2 regions of the Jatrophihabitans lederbergiae genome follow, and region 2 is predicted to be linked to the other one. Evidence: riboswitches for the same ligand, from Rfam matches in the RefSeq annotation. Region 2 holds a riboswitch; the other holds the start of a gene.

Region 1 (7,961 bases), on a different contig from region 2:
CTCCCGCATCGACGGGGCCGGGTCGCGGTCTGACGATCGGCATCCTCGGGATCCTCGCCGGCGGCGCCGCCGGAGTCGTCATCGCCAGCACCGTCGGTGCCGGCGCCGCCACGACGGCCAGCCCCGGGGCCACCGACTCCTCATCGAGCAGCAACTCCGGCCGCGGATACCACATACCGGCCAACAGCGGCACCGTCTCCGCCGTCGGGACGAACTCGGTGACGATCAAGACCACCGCCGGCACGACGACCTACGGCGTCACCTCCACCAGCGACATCGACAAGAACGGCGAGGCGCAGCTCAGCAACCTCGCCGTCGGTGACGCGGTCACCTTCAACACCCAGACAGTCAACGGGACGACGATCATCGACAAGCTCCACGCCGGGGACGAGGCCAAGGACCGCCCGGCCGGACCGCCAATCGGCACGTCCACCGGCGGCTGACGCCACACCGCAGCCGCGCACGTCCTGGAGCGACACCGTGGCCGGGGATAGAACGATGTCCCCGGCCACGGCGGTCCCATCGTCCGGCTGGCGCGTCGGCCACCCGGTCGAGCGCGCCCTGCGGAGCGCGGCTGGCGAGCTGGATATCCGGTGTCCGGGCGCGGACCGAAGATGCAGCGCTCGTCCTCGGTGACAGCCAGGTCGTTGATGCTGGCCTCACGCCGGTTCATGAAGCCCTGCGCATCGAATTGCCAGAGTTCGTTGCCGTAGCTGCGCCACCACCCGCCACCGCGCCGACCGCCGTGCTGGACCGCGCGCAGAAGGCAGTTCACGATCTCACCAGCCGTCGAAAGCCCACCGCCCGACGTGCTGCCGGGATACTGAGACGGTGACAGAGAAACGGAACGTCCACGATGTCCTCAACCAAGTGCCTGAGATGTGGTCGCCGCACGTCGTCGGTGAGGTCAATGACTACGACATCAAGGCAGCGAACGTGGAGGGCAAGTTCGCCGAGCACGCGCACGACGACACCGACGAGGTCTTCCTCGTGGTCGCTGGGCGGTTGCATCTTGACCTCCCGGACCGGTCGGTGACGCTGGAGCCGATGGATGTGTTCACGGTGCCGCGTGGCGTGCAGCACCGACCGCGGGCAGAGCCGGGAACGCGCATCGTCATGGTTGAACCCCGAGGCACGACACAGGACGGCACCGAACAGGGCAACACCGGCCGGCGACTCGAGTAAGGATGGCGGGGAGGTCGACCTCTCCGGTGATACCGATGACGTCCGACGCCGACCCGTAACCCCGCCTGTTCGGGGGTGACGGTCCGGCAGGCCCGGTCCAGATCGGCCAGCCGCCGCTCACGACGCGCGGCAGCGAACGTGGCCCGTGGCCCCGGCGGTCAGGCCGTCGGGGTCTGCAGCGCGGTGAGGGCGTCGGTGGCGGTGGACAGGTCCTGGGTCGCGACGTCCAGCGCCGTGGCTGCGGCAGCGAGTTGCTGGCGGGCGGTCACGGTGGCTGTGTGCAGCTGCGCGTCCGTCGGGCTCGCGGGAACCGCGAGGGCGGTGGCCGTCGCGGTCTGGATGTCGGCGTCGGCCTGGGCGAGCGCGGTGGCGAGGTCGGCAAGCGGAGTAGTGACAGTGCTGGTGTCAGTTCCATTGTCTTGCAGGGTTTGCGCCTGGGCGGCCAAGGCGGCGGCGCTTGAGGTGAGCGTCGCGACGCTGAGCTGGGCCTGGTCGGCCGAGGTCAGGAGCTGCAGTTGAAGCTGCGCGCCCCGGGCGGTCCGCGCGCCGGCCAGTATCGCGGCCCGGATCTGAGCTGCCGTCGTCGCGCTCGCGACAGTGCCCTTATCGGTGCTCAGCGCCGCGAGATCGGCGGAGGATGCGGTGGCAAGGGCCGCCTTGTTCACGACGGACAGCACCGACGAGGCTGTCTCGGCCGAGGCGATCCGGGTCACCCGGGCGGTGTCAGCAGCCAGCGCGTGACCAGCACCTGCGCGCTGTCCGGCGAGGTGGTCGACCGGCTTGTGGGAGGCGGGGTGCCCGTGCGACGCCGGCTTGCTATGCGGCCCGGAGGCTTGAGACGGCGCGGCGAAGGCAACACCCCCACCGCCGATCACCGCGCAGGCGGCGAGAAAGGCGAGACCCGAGCCCGCGGCGCGTGCTGATGTACTCATCGAAGTTCCATTCCATAGTCGTTGTCCGACTACTCAGAGTGAGTAATCGGTAACCCACCATGACACTCTTGTCTTAAAAAGACAACACGAAACTCACACGAGGGCGCCCCGCTGCCGGCTCGTCGCCGCCTGCCCTAGGTCAGTCGACAGGCAGGTACACTTGGGCGCCGGCTTCGACGAACTCCAGGATTTGCGGCGCATGCCCTCGGCGGTGAGGTCCTTGAGCTCGTGAGAGATCTTCATCGAGCAGAATTTTGGTCCGCACATCGAGCAGAAATGCGCGGTCTTCGCCGGCGAGGCCGGCAGCGTTTCGTCGTGGTAGGACCGCGCGGTGTCAGGGTCAAGGGCTAGGCCGAACTGGTCCTCCCACCGGAAGTCGAACCTCGCCTTGGACAGCGCGTCGTCCCACGCCTGCGCACCTGGGTGCCCCTTCGCCAGGTCAGCGGCGTGCGCGGCGATCTTGTAGGCGATCACACCCGCTTTGACGTCATCACGGTTCGGCAGGCCGAGGTGCTCCTTCGGGGTGACGTAGCACAGCATTGCGGTGCCGAACATGGCGATCATCGCCGCGCCGATCGCGGAGGTGATGTGGTCATAGGCCGGTGCGATGTCGGTGGTCAGCGGGCCGAGGGTGTAGAACGGCGCGTTGGCGCACCATTCCTTCTGCTTGTCGACGTTCTCCTTGATCTTGTGCATCGGAACATGCCCGGGGCCCTCGTTCATCACCTGCACGTCGTACTCCCACGCGATCTTGGTCAGCTCGCCCTGGGTCCTCAGCTCGGCGAACTGCGCCGCGTCGTTGGCATCAGCGATCGACCCCGGTCGTAGCCCGTCGCCGAGGGAGAACGCGATGTCATAGGCCGCGAAGATCTCACACAGTGCCCGGAAGCGGGTGTAGAGGAAGTTCTCCTCGTGCCGGGCCAGCGACCACGCCGCCATGATCGACCCGCCGCGCGACACGATGCCCGTGACCCGGTCCGCGGCGAGGGGGACGTGACGTAGCAGCACCCCGGCGTGCACGGTCATGTAGTCCACACCCTGCTCGGCCTGCTCGATCACGGTGTCCCGATACACCTCCCACGACAACTGCTGCGGGTCACCGTCCACCTTCTCCAACGCCTGATACAGCGGCACCGTCCCGATCGGCACGGGCGAGTTCCGCACGATCCCCTCGCGAGTCTGATGGATGTGCTTGCCGGCCGACAGATCCATCACCGTGTCAGCACCCCACTTACAGGCCCAGGTCAACTTGTCCACCTCCTCAGCGATCGAGGACGACACCGCGGAGGTGCCGATGTTGGCGTTTATCTTCACCAGGAACCGCTCACCGATCAGCATCGGCTCGGATTCAGGATGGTTGATGTTGTTCGGCAGGATCGCACGCCCAGCCGCGATCTCTCCCCGCACGATCTCCGGCTCCAGACCTTCGCGGATTGCGGCGAACTCCATCTCCGGCGTCACCACACCGGCCCGGGCATACCCGAGCTGCGTCACCGTTCTGCCGGCCTTGGCCCGCAGCACCGTTCGCCCCGCGTTCGCTGAACCCTGCGCGGGCACCGACTCCACATCGCCACGCTCCCAGATCCACGACTGCCGCAGCGCAGCCAACCCCACCTCGGGATCACTCCCCGGACCCGACGTGTCATAAAGCCGCAGCGACGGCTCGCCGCCGGACAAGCCGATCTCACTGAACGGGACCTGCACATCAGTGCGAGAACCCTCTACACACACCTTGCGCTTCATACCACCAACACCTTCCACTCGATGGTTGGGCAAGCTGACGCCACGAAGGAGCGCTCCCTTCCTGCGCCGGCATTACCCGGATCAGGTTCAGCGGTCGGGGGCTGAAAATGCCCCCCTCTCAGCCCGGCACACCAGGCTCCCGCGGGTCGATACCCACTCATCCTCGCACCATCAACAACCTCTACCCCGAGCCCCCCGGCCAGCGCCCCAGCGACTATCCCCGCATCGGCGCATACGTGCGCACCCGGCGTCGTACTGCGGTCAAACGATGGGCGCCACGATGATGGTGGCTCCTGGTTCGGTTCTGGTCGCGGCGGTGACGATGCGAGTCGCCGAACAGCTCACCAGGACGTCGCGGATCAGCACGTCCAGTCCATCGCTTCTGGCCCGGCCACCTCGACGACTCCGTTACCGGGTCAGAGAAGGCGATCTCGCTCACCGCGCCGGCGACGTCCTGGGCGGCGATCGGCTGCAGCCGCGCGGATGAGACCCGCACGGTGTCATCGTCGGTCGCGGAGTCGGCGATAGCGCGGAGGAACTCGAAGAACTGTGTCGCGCGCACGATGGTGTACGGCACGTTCGCAGTGTGGATCAACGGATAACTCATGTCCGAGAAGAACGCCGTCTACATCAAGCGCATTCGGACACAACGGCCAGAAAAGAATAACCTGCACCCGTTCAACGGGGTGCAGGTTTGAAAGACGTCGCTCTGGTGCACCTGAGAGAGTGCCTTTCAAGCCTTCCACCCCCGTTGGTTCGAGCTCTCAAGATCACGACCAGGGCTGCAACGTCTGGTCTACCGCGATCTCGGGCCGCTGTTGTGCAGGCCAGCATCCCAACCGAGCAGGAGCAGAACGTTCGGCTCGAGCTACGACAGCACCAGCGCCGGCTCGACCCGGCTGACATCGCCAAGCTGGTGGAACGCTACGAAGCCGGCGCCAGCTTGGCTGAACTTGCCCGGGCATTCGGGATCTACAAACGAACCGTCTACGACCACCTCGTCCGGTCTGACACCCAGCCTCGGCCCCAGAAGGTCCTGACCGACGACCAGCTCCCCGAGATAATCCGCCTCTACCAAGCCGGCACCACCCTGAAGCAGCTCGGCCCGCAGTTCGGTGTCGGCCATAACACCATCCGCAACTACCTGCTTCGAGCTGGTGTCACGCTGCGGCCGGCCCGTCGGATGAGTCGTCCGACGGTGGAGTAGCTGGCTGTTCGCGGAGCCGATCCTTCTCCGCGAGCGCCAGCAAAGCTCTGCTGAACTGGAGGCGCTCCAACGATCAGGTTCAACAGGCCGAGCAGGTGGCCTTGACCGACCGTCTCACTTCTTTGGAAGTGAGACGCCCCGATCCAGGGCGGCTGGCCCGTGGATGGGGGTCAGGGGCTTCTGAGCAGCCAGGGCGACTTAACGGCTCCTTATCGGCGCAGCGGCCCCGTCGACCGCGTGCGCGAGGCACAGTTTCCCGATGGGAGCTGTGCCGACGCCGCTCAGGTCTGCGTCGAGGGTGCTGCAAGGGTGCCGGACAAACCGATGAGAGCTGTTGCTGTCCGGATCAGGTGCACCATCTCCCAGCGATCGCGGGTGGCCGTCCAGTCCGCCGGCGGGTTGTCCGGATGCCAGGCGAGCACCTGGGAGTTCATCGGCAGCTCCCATCGCGCGGTGAGCAGGAGTGAGGTCAGCGGGCCGAGCAGTCCGGTCAGGGCGTTTCGCCGTGCGCTGGGGTCGGCGCGGTCGGTGGTGATGAGCACGGCGAGGTTGGCGAGCACTGAGGTTGGCAGCAGCACGCCCATGATTGGCCGGAGGTTGCGGACCGTGGCTTGCTGAACGGTCGTGTAGGTGGAGCTGTCGAAGCCCCGCTTCGACGGGGTGAGGCTGGCGACGGTCCCGAAGAGCACACCGCTGGACAAGACCGATGACACGACTGCGGTGACCCGTGCGCTGCGTGCCCGTCTGGAGGCGTGCACCGTGCGCGCGGCCCTCATCACGCCGTCCTCTCCCGAATTCCGGCCGGTGTCCGGTCGGCCATCGCGCCCCGCTGCAGGTAGTACCCCACGACCAGCAGCGGCACGATCACCACCCCGGTGACGGTGATCTGGTTGACCGGCAGGCCCCAGAGGTCGAACGGCTGGGTCGGCGTGTCGGGATCCACCAGGGCGGCGCCCGGGACGAGGAGGGCCGGCAGCTGGGTGAGCCAGAACAGCCCTCCGGCCAGCAGCGCGCCGCGCAGCCGCGCATCGCTGGGCCGAGGTCGCCAGGTCAGCCAGATGCTGACGGCGGAGGACCCCGCGGCAAGGGCCAGTGTCTGGCCGAGGTGGAACTTGGCGTGCGCCGACCAGTCGGGGTTGTAGACGTGCGTCGGGCTCCAGTCGGCGACGAAGGAGCCGACGGCGGGTACCAGCGCCCCTGCGGTGACCAGTGCCTGCCCCAACAGACGCCGGGTCGCGGGCCTCAACGGGTCACCCGCGCCACTCGTGTCGAGTCCAGGAAGCCGCGGATCACGGCCAGGGTCTGCTCCGGCGCGTCCTCGTGCGGCAGGTGCCCGGCGCCGGGCACGGCGACGCACGTCGCGTCGCCCAGGTCGGCGGCCATTCGCTGGCCGTAGGCCAGCGGGAGCACCGGGTCATCGGCTCCCCACACGACCAGGATGGGCTGCTCGATGGCACTCAGGCGTTCGGACAGGTCCGGGCTGCACATCGCCGGGCCGGTGTAGCTGCGCACCAGGTCCAAAGACGGGCCCACGACCTCAGGCGTCTGGGGAGGACGTCGGTGGGCCATCTCGGGCTGCGTGGGTGCCGGCCCGACGGGGTTGAGCAGGACCATCCGCCCGATCACGCCGCGGGGTGCGAGCAGGGCCAGCTCGGCCGCCACCCATCCCCCGAACGAGCTGGCCACGACGGTGACGTCGGACAGGTCCGAGTCCAGCAGCAGCCTCAGGCAGCGCTGAGCGAGGTCGGGCACGGATCTGATCGCGGGGTCTCGTGGCTGCCCGGCCCAGCCGGGATGGGTCGGCAGCAGCACCCCGTGATCGACGCTCAGTCCCTCCACGATCTGCCGCATCGACTCCGGTCCGCCCCCGCCGTGGACAGCGAGAACAGCAGGGCCGGACTCGAGCGTCCGCACTGCCACATGGTCCTGCTGGGTCATGCCGTCTCCTCCGCGGTTTCGACGACGCTCCATAGAGCGACGCTCCACTGGAGCGTAGCTCAACTTGAGCGGAACTGTGATGAGATAGATTGCCTCGGTGAATCCCGAGGAGGTCGAGGACCGGTACCGGCGGCGGCGCGAGGCCGGCGAGGAGAGCCGACGCCGCACTCGGGTGCGGCTGGTTGAAGCGGCGGACCGGTTGTTCCGGGAGCGCGGCTATGCCGCCACCACAGTGTCCGCGATCACCGATCAGGCCGGAGTCTCGCTGCAGACGCTCTACCTGGCGTGCGGCAGCAAGCGGGACGTCTTCCGAGCAGCGGCGACCGCAGCCGCTGGTGGGCCCGAGTCGGAGGACTGGCCAGCGGCGGTCCGCGCCGAGCTGACGGCCGCCGTCGGCACTGACCCGGACATCACCGCCTACCTGCGGGCGGTGGCGCGGGTGTTCGTCGCGGTAACCACGCGGACGACGGCCTACCGCCGCCTCTACCGCGAGGCGGTGGCGGTCGAACCGACCCTGGCCGAGGACTGGCTCGCCGTGCAGTCGCAAGCGGACGCCGCGCTCCGGGCCGCGGCCACGCAGATCCCGCCGTCGGCACTGCGCCCGGACCTGGACGCAGACACGGTCTTCCTGACGCTGTGGGCGCTGGCCAGCCCGGAGGTCTACGACGCGGTGATCGACCGGGCCGGCCGGACGCCCGACGAGTTCGAACACTGGTTGAGCACCACACTGATCGCAGCCTTGACGCTGCCCCAGCACTCTTCTCGTGACAGTCGGCAGCGCGAGCTCGAGTAGACCCTGCGGCCGTCGTGAGCGAGATCTGGCTAGCGGCCTGGTATCGGCGCAACGGTGACCGCGCAGGCGATGAGGTCTGGCGTCCACCGCCCCCTCGGGCCGGAAGCCTGAAGCTGGCGTCTCACTTCCTAGTGTTGCGTGAATGAAGTAGCTGTACCTCGCG
Region 2 (7,961 bases):
ACACCAGATTGTTAGCGGAGCAACCCACCGGGCGACTCGGAACACCGACCGACACCGCAAACGTGGTCAGGTTCTTGCTCTCCGACCAGGGTCGATGGATCAACGGGCAGCTGATCCACAGCAACGGCGGCTTTCCCAAGGGCCAGCTGCCCGTTTGAGGTCTAACGCGACGGCTGCAGTCGTCAGCGGCAATAGATCAATGGCGTTGAGCTAGCAGGTAGCAGCGCCGGCTTGGGTACTCCGCCTCGGGTACCGGCTGGCGTTCCACCTCGGCCGGTCCGCACCTCATGACTCCACACCGTGAGCTACGGAGTATCGGCGGTTCGCTATATATCGGTTAAGTCAGCATGCCGGTGAGCATCCCCTCGTACGGTGAGGACGCCTCGGCCCACCAGCGGCGCGGAATGCGCCCCGCCAGACACGAGTCGCGCCCGGCCTGAACCGCCAGCCGCATCGCCCGGGCCATCCGCACCGGATCGGCGGCGCGGGTGACCGCCGAGGCCACCAGCACCGCGTCGCAGCCCAGCTCCATCGCGGCGAGCGCGTCACCGGCGCTGCCGATGCCGGCGTCCAGGATCACCGGCACGCCGGCCTGCTCGACGATCAGCGCGATGTTGTGCGGGTTTCGGATGCCCAGGCCGGAGCCGATCGGCGCGCCGCCGGGCATCACCGCCGCGCAGCCGACCTGCTCCAGCCGCTTGGCCAGCACCGGATCGTCGTTGGTGTAGGGCAGGACGGTGAAGCCGGCGTCCACCAGCTGCTCACACGCCTCCAGCAACTCCGTGCCGTCCGGCAACAGGGTGCGCTCGTCGGCCACCACCTCGACCTTGACCCAGTCGGTCTGCAGCGCCTCGCGGGCCAGCTTGGCGGTCAGCACCGCCTCGGCCGCGGTTCGACAGCCCGCCGTGTTCGGTAGCACCTGGACGCCGGTCGCCCGCAGCACGTCCAGCACCGACCCGGCCGAGCCCGCGTCCACCCGGCGCATCGCGACCGTCGTCAGCTGCGTGCCGGACTCCACCAGCAGATCGGCCAAGCCGTCGAGGCTGGGCGCTCCCCCGGTGCCGACGATGAGCCGGGACGAGAACTCGGTACCGGCTATGACCAGCGATTCGGAAGTGCTCATGCGTCCCTCTCAGGTGTGCGAGTTGCTTGCGGCTGGCATCTCTGACCGGTGCGACCGGATGGGTCGGGGCGACCCGAACGGCAGCGCCAGCAGGACGGCCACCACGAACGAGGCTATGGAGGCCGACAGCCACGGGTGGCCCAGCGTGTGCGCCCGGGTGCCGACCGACGTCCAGAAGTCCGACCAGTGCGCGATGGAGCCGGGATTGATCAGCTGGTAGACCACGAACCCGACCAGCCAGGCCAGCAGCATGCCGGGCCGGGCCGGAGCGTCCTCGGAGGTGTCCCAGCCCCGGCCCTGGCTGCGAATCCAGGCCGCGATGAGCGCACCCGACATTGGAATGAAGACCGCGCCGATCAGGTAGAGGAAGTTGGCGTAGTCGTTGATGTTGATGGTGAGCGCCAGCGCCGTGGTGAGCACGCCGATGATCACGGTCAATACCCGGCGGTCCAGCGAGGACCTGAGGTTCTGCAGCGAGACCGCGGTGGAGTAGACGTTGGCAAAGCTCTGGTCGGTCTCGCGGATCACCAGGATCGCGAAGGCCAGGGTGCCCAGCGGCAGGCCGATGAACAGATCGAAGATCCGGCTGCCGTCCTGGGCGACCTGCGCGAGGGCGACCAACCCGATCACCAGGCAGGCGATCTGGGTCACTCCGTACCCGAGAAAGCCACCCGCGAACGCCGCGCGCGACGAGCGCGAGTGCCGGGAGTAGTCGGCGCCCAACGGCACCCACGAGATCGTCAGGGCCATTGCGGAGTCGACGGCCAGCCAGAAACCCTGCCAGGACCCGCTCAGCGCCGGCACCGGGTTGCGCAGCAGGCCGATCGCCAGCACCACCAGCGCGAACACCACCAGCACCGAGACGTACTTGCGCAGCGCCCGGATCCAGCCCAGCGGCCGGATCGTCAGGGCGGTGGTCACGACTCCGGCCAGCAGCAGGCACAGCCAGCGCGGCAGGTCCCCGGACGTCAGGGCCTGCAGGCCGGTCGAGATGGTCACCAGTTCGAAGACGGCCCAGCCCAGGCACTGGGCGATGTTGAGCGCGGTCGGCACGAACGAGGCCTTGGTGCCCAGCAGCCCGCGCAGCAGCACCATCGCCGGCGCGCCGGTCCGGGCGCCCAGCACCAGCGAGGCACCCAGGATCAGGCCGCCAAGCACCGAACCGACCACGACGGCCGAGACCGCCGCCGCCATGCTAAGCGGCTGCACGCCGTACGGGGCCAGGATCGCGATTGCCCCGCTGAACCCGAGCAGGCTGACGCCGACATTGCCCCAGAAGCCGAACTGGTCGAACAGGCTCAGGGTGCGGGGCGCGGCCTCGTTCAGCGTGGTGGGCGCCTCGGCGTGCGCATCGTCAATGGAAAGATCAGGATGGGTATCGACAGCCATGGGTGGCCACCTCTCTCCCTTCGCCGGTATTAGCCGGATCAGGTTCAAGCGGTCGGCGGCCGCACAGAGCAAACCCTGTTACGCCGCACCTCTCAGCCCGATCACGCAGGCTCCCGCGGGGACTGTTCTAGGTTAGTACGGTGCAGCCGACCAGCGACAATCCCGTAAACGCCCGCTTCACCGACACCGCGAATGATGCGGCGTCCGATACCGCCTCCGATGCGGCCAACGGTGCCGTGGACAGCGCCCCCGACAGTCCCGGGCGCCCCGCGCCGATCAGAGCGCTCACCATCGCCTCGTCGGACTCCGGCGGCGGTGCGGGCATCCAGGCCGATCTCAAGGCGTTCGCCCGCTGCGGCGTGCACGGGATGTCGGCGATCGTCGCGCTGACCGCCCAGAACACCGTGGGCGTCAACGCGGTCCACGAATGCCCGCCGGACTTCATCCTCGCGCAGCTGGACGCCATCTTCGACGATCTGCCACCGGCCGCCATCAAGACCGGCATGCTGTTCTCCGAGCAGATCATCACCACGGTGGCCCAGGCGCTGGCGGGCCGCGACGTGCCGCTGGTGGTGGACCCGGTCATGATCGCCTCGTCCGGCGCCCAACTGCTGCGCGAGGACGCGGTCGGCGCGCTCGTCGAGCTGCTGTTCCCGCTGGCGACGGTGATCACGCCGAACCTGATGGAGGCACAGGCACTCACCGGCCTGGGCAGCGAGGACCGCGCCGAGATCGCCGAGGCGCTGGTCGCCATGGGCGCCCGTGGCGTGCTGGTCACCGGCGGGCACGGGCAGCAGCACATCGACCACCTGTACGCCGACGGCCAGCATCTCGACATCCCGGTGCCCCGGTATCCGGTGGCGGCGACCCACGGGGCCGGCTGCACGCACTCCGCCGCCCTCGCCGCCTGCCTTGCTCGGGGGCTGCCCGTTGCGCAGGCCGCGCGGCAGGCCGCCCTGGTGGCGGCTTCGGCCGTCAAGCACGGGCTGGTCGGCCTCGGCGCCGGGGACGGTCCGGTGGACGTGCTGGACGTGCGCTCGATGCGCCCGCCGACGAGCTCACCAGCCGGCAACCCGGCTCAAGCAGGCCAACTGAGGTAGCCACGCTCAGGTAGGTCCGCCCGGTTAGGCAGGATCAGGTGGGCAGGCTCAGTTGGGCAGGCTCAGTTGGGATAGGCGGCCGGGTACGCCGCACCCACCAGCGGCGCCACCTCGGGATGCTCCGCCAGGCCGATCGCGAAGTGGCACGAGGCGTGCCGGGACAGTCCGCGGCGCAGTGGCTCCTCGATCAGGTCCCAGGACCGGCTGATGGAACCGCCGATCACGAGCATGTCCGCGCCGAAGGTTTCCAGCCACGGCCCGAGCACCTCGCCCAGCACGGTGAACGCCGCGGTGAAGGCGTCGCGCGCGGTCGGGTCGCCGCTTCTGGCCAGGTCGGCAATCTCTTTCACGTCCGTATCGTCAGGACGCCCGGTCGCCGTCGCGTACGCGCGCCGGATAGCCCGCCGGGACACCCAGTCCTCCAGCGGCCGGCCGGCGTGGTCGAGCAGGTGCACCTCGGCGTGCGGCGGCACCGACGGACCGCTGTCAACCACAGTGCCCTTGTCTAGAAAGGCGGAACCCACTCCGGTGCCCAGCGTGACGGCGGCACACCGAGTCGCTCCGCGCGCCGCTCCGACCAGCCACTCACCGCTCAGGAATGCGCTCGCGTCGTTGATGAACGTGATCGAGCCAGGCTGGTGCGGCAGCGCCTGGTGCAGCTCGGACCGGACGTCCACCCCGTTCAGGCCCTCGAACTTGCCGACGCCGGCGTAGTGGGCGACGCCGCGGGTGTAGTCGAACGGCCCGGGCATCGCGATTCCCCAGGTGGAGCCCTCTTCCGCCCCAAGCGTCGCCGCGGCAGCGACCAGGCCCTCGATCAGTTCGGCGGCCGTGCTCTCGGCGCGCAACTCCGTCCGGTACACCTGGCTGGTGTGCCAGTCGACGGGGCTGACCCAGGCCGCCGTCACGTGCGTGCCACCGACCTCGAGCACCGGGATGGCGTCGGGCTGACGGGGCTTCGGAGTGGCCCGGCCGACGGCCGGCTCACCGGCGGGCCGGCTCCGGGTGTTCACGATTCGTTCAGGCCGAGCTTGAGCAGGGCGTTCTCGACGACCTCCATCAGCGCCGGGTGGATCCAGTACTGCCCTCGTGCGACGTCCTGTACCCGCTGGCCGAAGGACATCGCCTGGACCAGCGGCTGGATCAGGTTCGAGGCCTGGTAACCCATCAGGTGCGCCCCGAGCAGCAGCCCGGTGTCCGGATCGGCGATCAGCTTGCAGATGCCGGTCTGATCCTCGGTCGCCCAGCCGTAGGCAGTGTCGCCGAAGTCCTGGGTGGCGACCACGTAACGCAGGTCGCGTGCCCTTGCCGCCTCTTCGGTCAGGCCGACGCTGGCGATCTGGGGCTGGGTGAACACCGCGGCCGGAACGAAGCGGTGGTCGAACTTGCGCAGGTCCTCGGGGTGAGTGAGGTTGTGCGCCACCACCCGGGCCTCGTGGTTGGCGACGTGCTTGAGCTGGTAGTCCGACGAGACATCGCCGAGCGCCCACACGCCCTCGACGTTCGTGCGGCCGTGGCAGTCGACCTGGACGCGGCCGTCGATCGTGGTGGCGATGCCGGCGGCGGGCAGGTCCAGGGTGTCGGCGTTCGACACCCGGCCGGTGGCGACGAGCAGCGCGTCGCCGACCAGGGAGGTGCCGTCGAGAAAGTCCAGCCGGATCTCGTCGGCGTCCCCGGTGACCTTGCTGAGCTGGGCGCTGAGCTTGAGGTCCCACTGGCCGGACGCGACCACGGTGAAACGGTCGGCGATCTCGGAGTCCAGGTGGCGCAGCAGCCGCATCCCGCGCGAGACGACGGTGACCTGCGAGCCGAGCGCCGAGAACACGTGTGCGAACTCGGCGCCGATGTAGCCCGCGCCCAGGGTCAGCAGCCGCTCGGGCAGCTTGTCGATGCGCATGATCGTGTCGGAGGTGTAGTAGGTCACGCCGGACTGGGCGACCACGTCCGGAATCATCGGACGCCCACCGGCGGCGATCACGATCTGGTCGGCGCTGAACTCTTCCCCGGTTTCGACCTTGATCGTCTTGGGCCCGGTGAACTGCCCGCGTCCGAGGAAGGTCGTGGTGTTCTCGCCGTTGGTCCGGTACGCCAGGCCGCCCGCCGAGATGGGATCGATCCGGCCGAAGACCCGGTCGCGGATGTCGGCCCACCGGGCGCCCTCGAACCGAGAGTCGACGCCGAAGCGCGCCGAGTGCCGGATGGTGTTGGCGACATCGGCGGCGTAGACGTACATCTTGGTGGGGATGCAGCCGACATTCAGGCAGGTGCCCCCGAAGCTGCCGGATTCCACGATGGCGACCGGCTTGCCGGCGAAGTCCGGAGTGATGAGCGAGTTCCCGGAACCGCTGCCAATTATCGCGAGCTCAAAGTCGGCCACGGGCGTCAGCTTACTGCCGGGCCGGGGACGTTTCGCCCAACGGTGTCGCGAGGTGCCCGTCCGGTAGCGGTGGCGAAACCAGCACCACGACCAGGGTGCGCGGCCCGTGCACGCCCTCTACCCGGGACAGCTCGATGTCACTGGTGGCGCTGGGGCCGCTGATCCAGGTCAGCGGGCGGGTGGCGTCGAGCAAGGCCACCGCATCCGGGACGTTGGCCACGACCTGGTCCTCGCCGACCACGATCAGGTGATAGTCCGGCACCAGCGTCAGCGCCCGCCGGCCCTGGCCGGGACCCGAGTCGAGCACCACCGTTCCGGTCTCGGCCACCGCCAGCGCGCAGGTCGTCAGCACGCCGTCGAGCCCGTCGAGTTCGGGAGTGCTGAGCGGCGGGTCGTCGCGGACCACGGTGGTCCGCACGGCGGCCAGCAACTCCGGTGGAAAGCCGGCCGGAGCCACCACCCGGCGCGCGCCGTGCTGGTCCAGAGCGGCGGCGATCACCTCCGCCGCGGTGCCGGCGTCGGCGCGGTGCACGGTTGCCCGGTAGTCGACGAGCCGGTCCACCAGCCGGTTGAGCAGCGCCGTCCGGGCGTCCCGCCCATCGGCGCCGTCCGCGCCCCGCTGCAGTTCGTGCTCACCGGCAAGGCGGTAATGCCGGGCCACCGGGGCGGGCTCGGGCCGGTCCGAGAGCGCCGTCCGAATCCGCGCCAGCACCTCGTCCCGGGCACTCAGCCCTTCCGCCGATGCGCTCACGACTCGTCCCTGCCGGTGCGTACCCACCAGTCCCGGAACGTCTCGGCCGGGGGCGGCGGCAGGTCCCGGGCACCCGTCCAGGCCGACAGCGGCGGCGGCAACCTTCTGATCCCGCCGTCCGAACCGGCTGCCCGTGAGCCGAACAGCCGGCCGAGCCGGCCGGCACGCAGGGCCCTGGTCCAGCGCGTGCCGTTGGCCATGGACCAGGCCACCGCCGCCATCGCGGCCTCTTCCGGTGAGGGCAGCCGGCGCTCGGCGCGCTTGGCATCAACGGCCCGGGAGCGAAGATGCACCAGCATGGACGGGATGTCGATCGCCACCGGGCACACGTCGTAGCAGGCTCCGCACAGCGAGGACGCGAACGGCAGCGAGGCGTTGTCGGTGTTGGCGCCCAAACCGGTGAGCTGTGGCGAGAGCACCGCGCCGATCGGGCCCGGATACACCGAGCCGTAGGCATGCCCGCCGGCTCGCTCGTACACCGGGCAGACGTTCAGGCACGCCGAGCAGCGGATGCACCGCAGCGCGGCCCGCCCCCGCGGGTCGGCCAGCGTCGCGCTCCGCCCGTTGTCGAGCAGTACCAGGTGAAAGTCCTGACCCTCGGTCGCCCCCGTCCACATCGAGGTGTATGGATTCATCCGCTCACCGGTCGAGGACCGGGGCAGCAGTTGCAGAAACACCTCGAGATCGCGCCAGGTCGGGACGAGCTTCTCGATCCCCATAACGGTGATCAGCGTGCGAGGCAGCGTGAGGCACATCCGGCCGTTGCCCTCGGACTCCACGACGGCGAGCGTGCCCGTCTCGGCCACGGCGAAGTTCGCTCCCGAGATCGCCACCTCGGCCTGCAGGAACTTCTGGCGCAGGTGCCTGCGGGCAGCCTCGGCCAGCGCGGCCGGCTCGTCGGTGAGTTCCGGGTCGACGCCGGCCATCTCGCGGCGGAAGATCTCGCGGATCTCCGAACGGTTGCGGTGGATCGCCGGCACCAGGATGTGGCTGGGCCGGTCGTGGCCCAGCTGCACGATGAGCTCGGCCAGGTCGGTCTCGATCGCGGCGATGCCGGCGGCTTCGAGCGCCTCGTTCAGCCCGATCTCCTGCGTCGCCATCGACTTGACCTTCACGACCTCGCGGGCGCCGGTGGCCCGCACCAGGCCGGTGACGATCTCGTTCGCCTCGTCGGCGTCGCGGGCCCAGTGCACCGTGCCGCCGTGGGCGAGGACCTGTTCC

What was found. A riboswitch is a leader RNA that binds a small molecule or an ion and turns the genes downstream of it on or off. The one in region 2 is predicted to bind thiamine pyrophosphate.
Region 1: it holds a riboswitch for thiamine pyrophosphate, as region 2 does, so the genes downstream of both, thiC (phosphomethylpyrimidine synthase ThiC) here and RM423_RS01630 (purine-cytosine permease family protein) in region 2, are expected to answer to the same signal.

Annotation. Positions count from the first base shown of each region.
Region 1 is NZ_JAVREH010000069.1:6,673-14,633, forward strand. It holds gene RM423_RS22215 (hypothetical protein) at 1-443, shown strand, start outside; partial or broken gene RM423_RS22220 (DUF1348 family protein) at 596-730, opposite strand; gene RM423_RS22225 (cupin domain-containing protein) at 832-1,185, shown strand; gene RM423_RS22230 (hypothetical protein) at 1,344-2,117, opposite strand; partial or broken gene thiC (phosphomethylpyrimidine synthase ThiC) at 2,257-3,860, opposite strand; TPP riboswitch at 3,902-4,013, opposite strand; gene RM423_RS22240 (hypothetical protein) at 4,075-4,437, opposite strand; gene RM423_RS22245 (hypothetical protein) at 4,681-5,067, shown strand; gene RM423_RS22250 (anthrone oxygenase family protein) at 5,349-5,843, opposite strand; gene RM423_RS22255 (DUF6640 family protein) at 5,843-6,313, opposite strand; gene RM423_RS22260 (alpha/beta fold hydrolase) at 6,310-7,005, opposite strand; gene RM423_RS22265 (TetR/AcrR family transcriptional regulator) at 7,103-7,798, shown strand.
Region 2 is NZ_JAVREH010000002.1:32,531-40,491, reverse strand. It holds gene RM423_RS01640 (SDR family oxidoreductase) at 1-158, shown strand, start outside; gene RM423_RS01635 (thiazole synthase) at 338-1,123, opposite strand; gene RM423_RS01630 (purine-cytosine permease family protein) at 1,133-2,512, opposite strand; TPP riboswitch at 2,510-2,639, opposite strand; gene thiD (bifunctional hydroxymethylpyrimidine kinase/phosphomethylpyrimidine kinase) at 2,653-3,612, shown strand; gene RM423_RS01620 (ROK family protein) at 3,675-4,625, opposite strand; gene RM423_RS01615 (mycothione reductase) at 4,622-5,989, opposite strand; gene RM423_RS01610 (LutC/YkgG family protein) at 6,000-6,740, opposite strand; gene RM423_RS01605 (LutB/LldF family L-lactate oxidation iron-sulfur protein) at 6,737-7,961, opposite strand, start outside.